Regions from separate parts of the Rossellomorea sp. GQ25 genome, predicted to be linked through region 2. Evidence: predicted binding sites of a transcription regulator. Region 2 holds the regulator's gene; the other holds the start of a gene.
What was found. Region 2 encodes LexA, which represses DNA repair genes until DNA is damaged. Its sites were predicted from a motif close to CGAACATATGTTCG; they were not measured.
Positions count from the first base shown of each region.

Region 1: a site for LexA is predicted at 1,863-1,876, ahead of uvrB (excinuclease ABC subunit UvrB). Genes of this name have one in related genera too.

Region 1 covers NZ_JCAXEQ010000003.1:201,538-205,825, forward strand. Annotated here, with positions in the region: gene AC6CIB_RS11790 (N-acetylmuramoyl-L-alanine amidase) at 1-1,377, opposite strand, end outside; gene uvrB (excinuclease ABC subunit UvrB) at 1,999-3,981, shown strand; gene uvrA (excinuclease ABC subunit UvrA) at 3,989-4,288, shown strand, end outside.
Region 2 covers NZ_JCAXEQ010000001.1:883,139-887,426, reverse strand. Annotated here, with positions in the region: gene glnA (type I glutamate--ammonia ligase) at 1-733, shown strand, start outside; gene lexA (transcriptional repressor LexA) at 861-1,481, opposite strand; gene yneA (cell division suppressor protein YneA) at 1,639-1,965, shown strand; gene AC6CIB_RS04845 (YneB family resolvase-like protein) at 1,977-2,627, shown strand; gene AC6CIB_RS04840 (DUF896 domain-containing protein) at 2,734-2,967, shown strand; gene tkt (transketolase) at 3,154-4,288, shown strand, end outside.

The DNA.
Region 1 (4,288 bases), on a different contig from region 2:
TTGGACGATGTCTTTTTGTCCTTTTCCTGATTCCAGGGGAGCTCCAAGAATTTGCATATAATGTGCCCAATCCCAGAATGGACCTGGATCCCAGTGCATAGCAGGTTGTCTTGCAGCAGTCGTTCCAGGTATCTCATCATGTGCAATGATATGATCGCGGTCTAATGGAATATTGTACTTTTTAGAAAGATGTTTTACTAATCGGGCTGATGCATGATACAACTGTTCGTTATACCAGGCCGCCCCTTCAATGGCGATACCTTCGTGCTCGATCCCAATGCTTTTCGAGTTGAAATACCAGTTTCCAGCATGCCAGGCCACATCTTTATTGTCCACCATTTGGGTGATATCACCGTCGGAAGAACGGATCACATAATGAGCGGAAGCCTGAGTCCATTCACGCTGGAACACGGTTTTGGTTAAATCATAGCTGATTTCCGTGTCGTGGAGGACGATGTACTTGATTTCCTGATTGTTATGTGGCCGGTTTGCTATGTCGTAATTACCGTATGAAGTTTCATAGTAGGTCCCGCCGCCCCAGTCAATTTTCTTGTAAGCTGCCGGAACGTAATGACATGCAAGGCCATTCGGACAATCGGCCTCTTCAGTATCCATTTTTAAGTTTAATGATTGGATTGATTCTTTATTCGGATTGGTTTGTTTGGGCGCTAAGGTTAAGGAAGAGCCATCCTCTGTTTGTTTAGTCACTCCGTTGTTGATTGTATCGTATACACGGTCCGCAAAATCCTTTGCTCCCGTATAGTCGGATGAACCGCTGTATTTAGCGACTGCCCCGTACCATTCATTTACGTCAGAAGGTGTCTCTCCAGCTATCTCCTTGGCATACTGTGCCAGAAGTGCTGCAGCACCGCGGATATTTTCTTTCTTATTTTGTTTTAAAGTTTCTGGTTGAAGAGAGAGTAGTTCAGCTGCGGTATTCAGAGTGTGAAGTTTGGGATCATTAATGTCTAATGTAGATTCGATTTTCAATGTTGATTCTTCTAGAGGTTGAGCGTCTTCATCCTCTTTACCGGATAAAAACATATGAGCAGGTTCATCGCTGTGGGTATCTTCTAAACTATCAGTGTGAACATCTGTAAGATGCATCAATCCGTAGCCTCCGGAAGCACTTGGCTTTCCGTCATGATGCTCCCATAGGGATACGTTATAACCCACTGCAAGTAGAATTTCAACAGGGACATTGAATTCCTGCGCTGCTTGTTGAAACGCTTTTTGCAACTCGAGTGAATCGAAAACTTCAGCTTGTGCCACTCCATGAGAGGTAATCGATGGTGACATCGAGGTGATGGTGGAACTCAGTAGAAATCCCGTTAAACTAAGGGAGACGGCGACTTGTAGCCATTTAGATTTTTTCATACATTCCTCCTAAACACTATGTATTTTTTGTAGAACCTATAAGAAAGCTTATTGGAAATTAGACAGAATAGTCAATCAATTATTGGGTATATGCCTAGATGAATATTTGGATAGGGATAAGCTTTATGATGTGGGAGAAATCATCCCAGATAGAGATATCTTAATTGTGGATAAATAAAGAATAGTGTGAATAAGTGAGGGGGTGAACATGTTATTCACAGATTGAATCCGCATTCATCAACATTGTGCACAAGAAATTTGACGAATTGTGAATAAGTTTAGGGATTTTCCACAAGTAATATCGACTTATGCACATAGTTGTACACAGGTTGTGTATAGAAATGCTCGGATTATGTCGAAAATTTCTTATAAGCTCCTTGCTGCCTCCCGTAATATGTCGAAACCACAATTCAAGCCTCGAAACGGTTTCTTCATCAAAAGTTATCCACAACCAAGATACTGTTCTCTCTATAAAAATAAATAAACGAACTTTTGTTCGCTTATTATTGGTTAATACTGTAGGAAATGTGGTAGAATGTGTATAGAAGAATGGACAGTGTTTAAGATGGGTATAGGTAGGTAAATACAAGGTAGCAGTCCTTTACTATAGGAGGTTTCACGGTGAAAGATCAATTCGAGCTCAAGTCTAAATATAAACCAGAGGGAGATCAGCCCCTGGCGATTGAAAAATTAGTTCAAGGCATAAATGAAGGGAAACGTCATCAAACCTTACTTGGAGCAACAGGGACAGGAAAGACATTCACTGTCTCCAATGTGATCAAGCAGGTTGAAAAGCCGACCCTCATCATCGCTCATAATAAAACATTAGCGGGGCAGCTCTACAGTGAATTTAAAGAGTTTTTCCCTGATAACGCCGTTGAATATTTTGTCAGTTACTATGACTATTATCAGCCGGAAGCATATGTTCCTCAAACGGATACGTTTATTGAGAAGGATTCCAGCATCAATGATGAAATCGATAAACTGCGACACTCTGCCACATCTTCTTTGTTTGAGCGAAAAGATGTCATCATCATTGCCAGCGTGTCCTGTATTTACGGTTTAGGTAACCCGGAGGAATACCGGGAGCTCGTTCTTTCCCTGCGTACAGGAATGGAAATCGAACGGAATCAATTGCTGCGAAAGCTTGTGGATATCCAATATGAACGAAACGACATCGACTTTCAGCGCGGAACCTTCCGTGTGCGAGGCGACGTAGTGGAAATTTTCCCGGCTTCGCGGGATGAACACTGTATGCGTGTAGAGTTTTTCGGAGATGAAATTGACCGGATTCGTGAAGTGGATGCCCTGACCGGTGAAATCATGGGCGATAGAGATCATATCGCGATTTTCCCGGCTTCCCACTTCGTAACCCGTGAAGAAAAATTGCAGGTAGCCATTAAGAATATTGAAAAAGAGCTTGAAGAGCAATTAGCCATCATGAAAGAAGATAATAAACTGCTCGAGGCCCAGCGTCTAGAGCAGCGGACCCGTTATGATCTCGAAATGATGAGGGAGATGGGCTTTTGCTCGGGTATTGAAAACTACTCCCGTCACCTGACACTAAGGCCTTCAGGATCGACTCCGTATACTCTTCTGGACTATTTTCCAGACGATTTCTTAATTGTGGTTGACGAGTCCCATGTGACGTTACCTCAAATCAGGGGGATGTTTAACGGGGACCAGGCCCGTAAAAAGGTGCTTGTGGATCACGGATTCCGTCTGCCTTCAGCCATGGACAATCGTCCCCTGCGCTTTGAAGAGTTTGAGAAGAAAACCCAGCAGCTCCTCTATGTTTCAGCCACACCAGGTCCATACGAATTGGAGCATACTCCTGAGATGGTTGAGCAGATCATCCGTCCAACAGGACTCTTAGATCCGATCATCGAGGTGCGTCCCATCGAAGGACAAATCGATGACCTTCTGGGTGAAATCAACGAACGTATCGAGAAAAATGAACGTGTCCTTGTGACTACCCTTACGAAGAAAATGTCAGAGGATCTCTCGGCATACTTGAAGGAAATGGGTATTAAAGTTCAATATTTGCATTCAGAAATCAAAACCTTGGAACGGATTGAAATTATTCGCGATCTCCGTCTAGGTAAATATGATGTATTAGTGGGAATCAACCTACTTCGTGAAGGATTGGACATTCCCGAAGTATCACTCGTCACCATACTGGATGCCGATAAAGAAGGGTTCTTACGTTCTGAACGTTCCCTCATTCAGACGATTGGCCGTGCCGCACGAAATAGTAACGGTAAAGTCATCATGTACGCGGACAAAATGACCGACTCTATGCAAAAAGCACTTGATGAAACAGAACGTCGTCGGACGATACAAGAAGAATACAATGAAATACACGGCGTTACCCCGACGACCATACAAAAAGAAATCCGGGATGTCATCAGGGCAACTCATGCCGCAGAAGAAGCAGGGGTTTATGAAGGAGAACAGACAAAAGTTTCGACTATGTCTAAACCGGAGCGACAAAAACTTATTGCTAGCTTAGAAGTGGAAATGAAGGAAGCAGCCAAGGCGTTGGACTTTGAGCGCGCTGCACAGCTTCGTGATACCATTCTTGAGCTCAAGGCGGAAGGATGAACGAAATATGGCGCGAGATCAAATAATCGTACAAGGAGCTAGAGCTCATAATTTAAAGAATATAGATATTAAAATCCCCCGGGATAAACTGGTTGTTTTAACGGGGCTTTCGGGTTCAGGTAAGTCATCCCTTGCCTTTGATACCATTTATGCAGAAGGACAAAGACGTTATGTCGAATCCCTTTCTGCTTACGCCCGTCAATTTTTAGGTCAAATGGATAAGCCTGATGTCGATGCAATCGAGGGATTGTCCCCTGCGATTTCCATCGATCAAAAGACAACGAGTCGTAATCCACGTTCGACTGTA
Region 2 (4,288 bases):
TGCAAGTGCATTAAGAGCATGTGATGATATCCAAACATTTAAACTAGTGGTTAAAACGATTGCACGTAAGCATGGATTACACGCAACATTCATGCCGAAGCCTCTATTTGGTGTAAATGGATCAGGAATGCACTGTAACATGTCCCTATTCAAAAATGGGGAAAACTCTTTCTTCGATGAAAAGGGAGATTTGCAATTAAGCGATACAGCTCGTCAATTCCTTGCTGGCATCATTAAACATGCAACTGACTTTACAGCGATCACGAACCCGACTGTAAACTCATACAAGCGTTTAGTACCTGGATATGAAGCACCTTGTTATGTTGCATGGTCTGCTCGTAACCGCAGCCCATTAATCCGTATCCCTGCTTCTCGTGGATTAAGCACACGTGTTGAAGTCCGAAGTGTTGATCCGGCGGCTAACCCATACCTGGCGATGGCTGTATTACTGGCAGCTGGATTAGATGGAATCAAAAGTAACCTTCCAGCTCCTAAGCCAATCGACCGTAATATTTATGTTATGGACAAAAAAGAGCGTGAAGAAGCGGGAATCGTAGATCTTCCAGCAACATTACACGCTGCATTAGAAAATCTTAAAACAAATGAAGTAATTGTAAAATCTCTTGGAGAACACATTTTCGAACATTTCGTAGAAGCGAAAGAGATCGAATGGGATATGTTCCGTACACAAGTACACCCATGGGAGCGCGAGCAATACATTCAAATGTATTAATCCTTAATAATTGCTATTAATTAAAAGCAGTGAGTGGTAGCGTTTTCGCTACCACTCACTGCTTTTTTAGAGACTTAAAAAGTATAGATTAAATTAAGCCGCTATTATGCATAGCGGCTTAAACGTATTAATGTACTTGGCGATAAACTCCGACAACTTTTCCTAAAATGGATACATTACGTAAAATGATCGGATCCATTGTTGAGTTCTCTGGCTGTAATCGTACATAATCTTTTTCTTTAAAAAAACGTTTTACAGTTGCTTCATCTTCCTCTGTCATCGCTACAACGATGTCTCCATTATTCGCTGTTTGCTGCTGACGCACGATGACAAAATCCCCATCTAAAATCCCGGCTTCTATCATACTATCACCCATGATTTCCAGCATAAAGACCTGTTCATCTGAAGGTGCCATACGCTCTGGCAAGGGGAAGAATTCTTCTACATTCTCTACGGCTGTAATAGGTTGACCGGCTGTCACCTTACCGATTAATGGAACATTCACAACTCGTTGGCGTGGAATCGTATCCTCTTCAAGATTTAAGATTTCGATGGCTCTTGGTTTAGTGGGATCTCTACGAATAAGTCCTTTACTCTCTAACCTGGCCAGATGTCCGTGTACGGTGGAACTAGAAGCAAGACCAACGGCTTCACCAATTTCCCGTACGGAAGGTGGATACCCTTTTTCTCTTACTGCAATTTTAATATATTCTAGTATGTCTTGCTGTCTTTTAGACAATTTTGTCATGTTCACGCACCTCTATTATAGATCTTATGTTCCCATTATAGCATGTCTTTCCAGTCGATACAAACATAAGTTCGAATTTTTGTTGACACCAAACGAATGTTCGTATTACAATGAGTGTAACGAAAAACAGAACAAACATTCGCATGGAGGTTTATTTATGTTAACACATATTTGGAATCGTTTCTCTTACATTATTATTTTATTTGTCTTAGCACTTTTATCAGCAGTGTATTTTCTCATAGTCACGGCAAGTCAACCATCTTACCAAAGCATCACTGTTCGGGATGGAGACACTCTTTGGACTATTGCCAAACAGTATAATGAAGAATATTCTATGACAGTGGAAGAATTTATCGCCTGGGTAGGAGAGGAAAACAATCTTACATCATTCTCCATTAAACCCGGTGAATCACTTGTTTTACCTATAGAAAAACCAACATTATCTACACATTCAGATTATGAAGTGGTAATGAACGAAGAATAGAGGGATAGAAGATGGAGGCAGTAATTTACTGCAGAGTCAGTACAAAGAAAGACACACAGGAAACATCCTTGGAACGCCAAGAAGAGGAATTAGTGAAATTGGCACAAGACCACCAATACGAAGTGGCTGCTATTATAAAAGATCAAGCAAGCGGTTTTGAATTAGATCGTCCTGGTGTTCTTGAACTTCTTGATTTGATTAAAGATGAGTCGATTGCGGCTGTTCTCATCCAGGATGAAACAAGAATTGGCAGAGGGAATGCCAAAATTGCTCTTATTCACTGTTTATTAAAAGAAGAAGTCAAGATTATCAGTCAAACTCATAGTGGGGAGCTTCACTTATCTGAATCTGATTCTATGGTGATTAATATCGTAAGCATGGTTGAGGAATATCAAAGAAAACTCCATAATTTGAAAATCAGACGAGGGATGAAAAGGGCAGTGGAAAATGGTTTTCAACCTCATAAAAATCTAAAAAATAAGGGGAATATAGATGGAAGAGAGCGGATCGAAGTACCGGTTGAGGAAATTGTCCGGTTAAGGAAGAACGAATTGACTTTTGCTGAAATTGCAGCCACATTAAGAGGCTTCGGGTATGATGTCTCCAAAGCTACGGTACATAGGCGTTTTAAAGAATATATGAATTCAGTGGAAAATGCGTAACTCTTGTTTTATCTCCTTGAATCTAGTAACATGACGATAGTATTACGTACAATTTTTAGTTGTGTTTTAGAATTTGCTGACAAATGCAATAAAGGAGTTTTTATAGATGCTTTCAAAAACGAAAATGAATCGAATCAATGAGCTTGCCAAGAAGTCTAAAAGTAGCGGACTAACCGAACGAGAAGCAAAAGAGCAGTCCAAGTTGAGAAAAGAATACCTGGAAACGTTTCGTCAATCGATGAAAGGGACCATTGAAAATACAAGAATCTTTGATCCGGAAGGTAATGAAGTGACGCCTAAGAAGATTCAGGATATCCAGACCAAAAAGAAAATGCATTAAATTAATGAACTGCCAGGTCCATTTAAATTGGACCTGGCAGTTTTTTTTCATTTTCATCCCTTATGAAATCACAAGGGTTTTTATTTTCAACGGTCATAAAGTCATGTTATCATTCAAGATAGTTGTATAAACTAACAAAGAAGATTAATATTAATAAGGTACATTAAAAGGAAGGATGTCTGACATATGTTTGATAACACAGATCAATTAGCAATTAATACAATCCGTACATTATCTATCGATGCAATTGAAAAAGCAGGTTCTGGACACCCCGGAATGCCTATGGGAGCAGCTCCGATGGCGTATGCTCTATGGACAAGATTCATGAATCATAATCCGAAAAATCCTGAGTGGTTCAACCGGGATCGCTTCGTTTTATCCGCTGGTCATGGATCTATGCTATTATATAGCCTGCTCCATTTATCAGGTTATGACGTTTCAATGGAAGATCTTAAAGAATTCCGTCAATGGGGAAGTAAAACTCCGGGTCACCCGGAATACAAACATACCCCAGGTGTTGAAGCCACTACTGGACCACTTGGACAAGGAATCGGTATGGCAGTCGGTATGGCATTAGCTGAAAGGCATTTAGCGTCTACATACAATAAGGATCAATACGATATGGTAGACCATTTTACATATTCTATTTGTGGAGATGGAGACTTAATGGAGGGTGTGGCCTCTGAAGCAGCTTCATTAGCAGCTCACTTGAAATTAGGTCGTCTTGTAGTTCTCTATGATTCAAATGATATTTCACTTGATGGAGAGTTAGACAAATCTTTCTCTGAAAGTGTTAAAGGCCGATTTGAATCATATGGTTGGCAATATATTCGTGTTGAAGATGGGAATGACCTTGAAGAAATTTCCAAAGCAATCGAAGACGCTCAAGGGGATACTACCCGTCCTACTATGATCGAAGTTAAGACGGTCATCGGATACGGAGCTCCTAATAAATCAGGGAAATCTGCTGTTCACGGTGCTCCACTTGGTGAAGACGAAATGAAGCTTACGAAAGAAGCTTATCAATGGACGTTTGAGCAGGATTTCCATGTACCTGAGGAAGTCTATAGCAGATTCGAGGAAAAAATCCAACAAGTAGGTTCTGAAAAAGAAGAAGCTTGGGCTGACTTATTCATAAAATATAAAGAAGAGCATCCAGAGCTTGCTTTCCAATTAGAAGCAGCTATCAAAGGTGATCTTCCAGAAGGATGGGATCAAGATATCCCGGTATATGAAGAAGGAAAAGCACTAGCAAGCAGAGCTTCCTCCGGTGAAGTGTTAAATGCGATTGCGAAGAATCTTCCTTCATTCATTGGTGGAT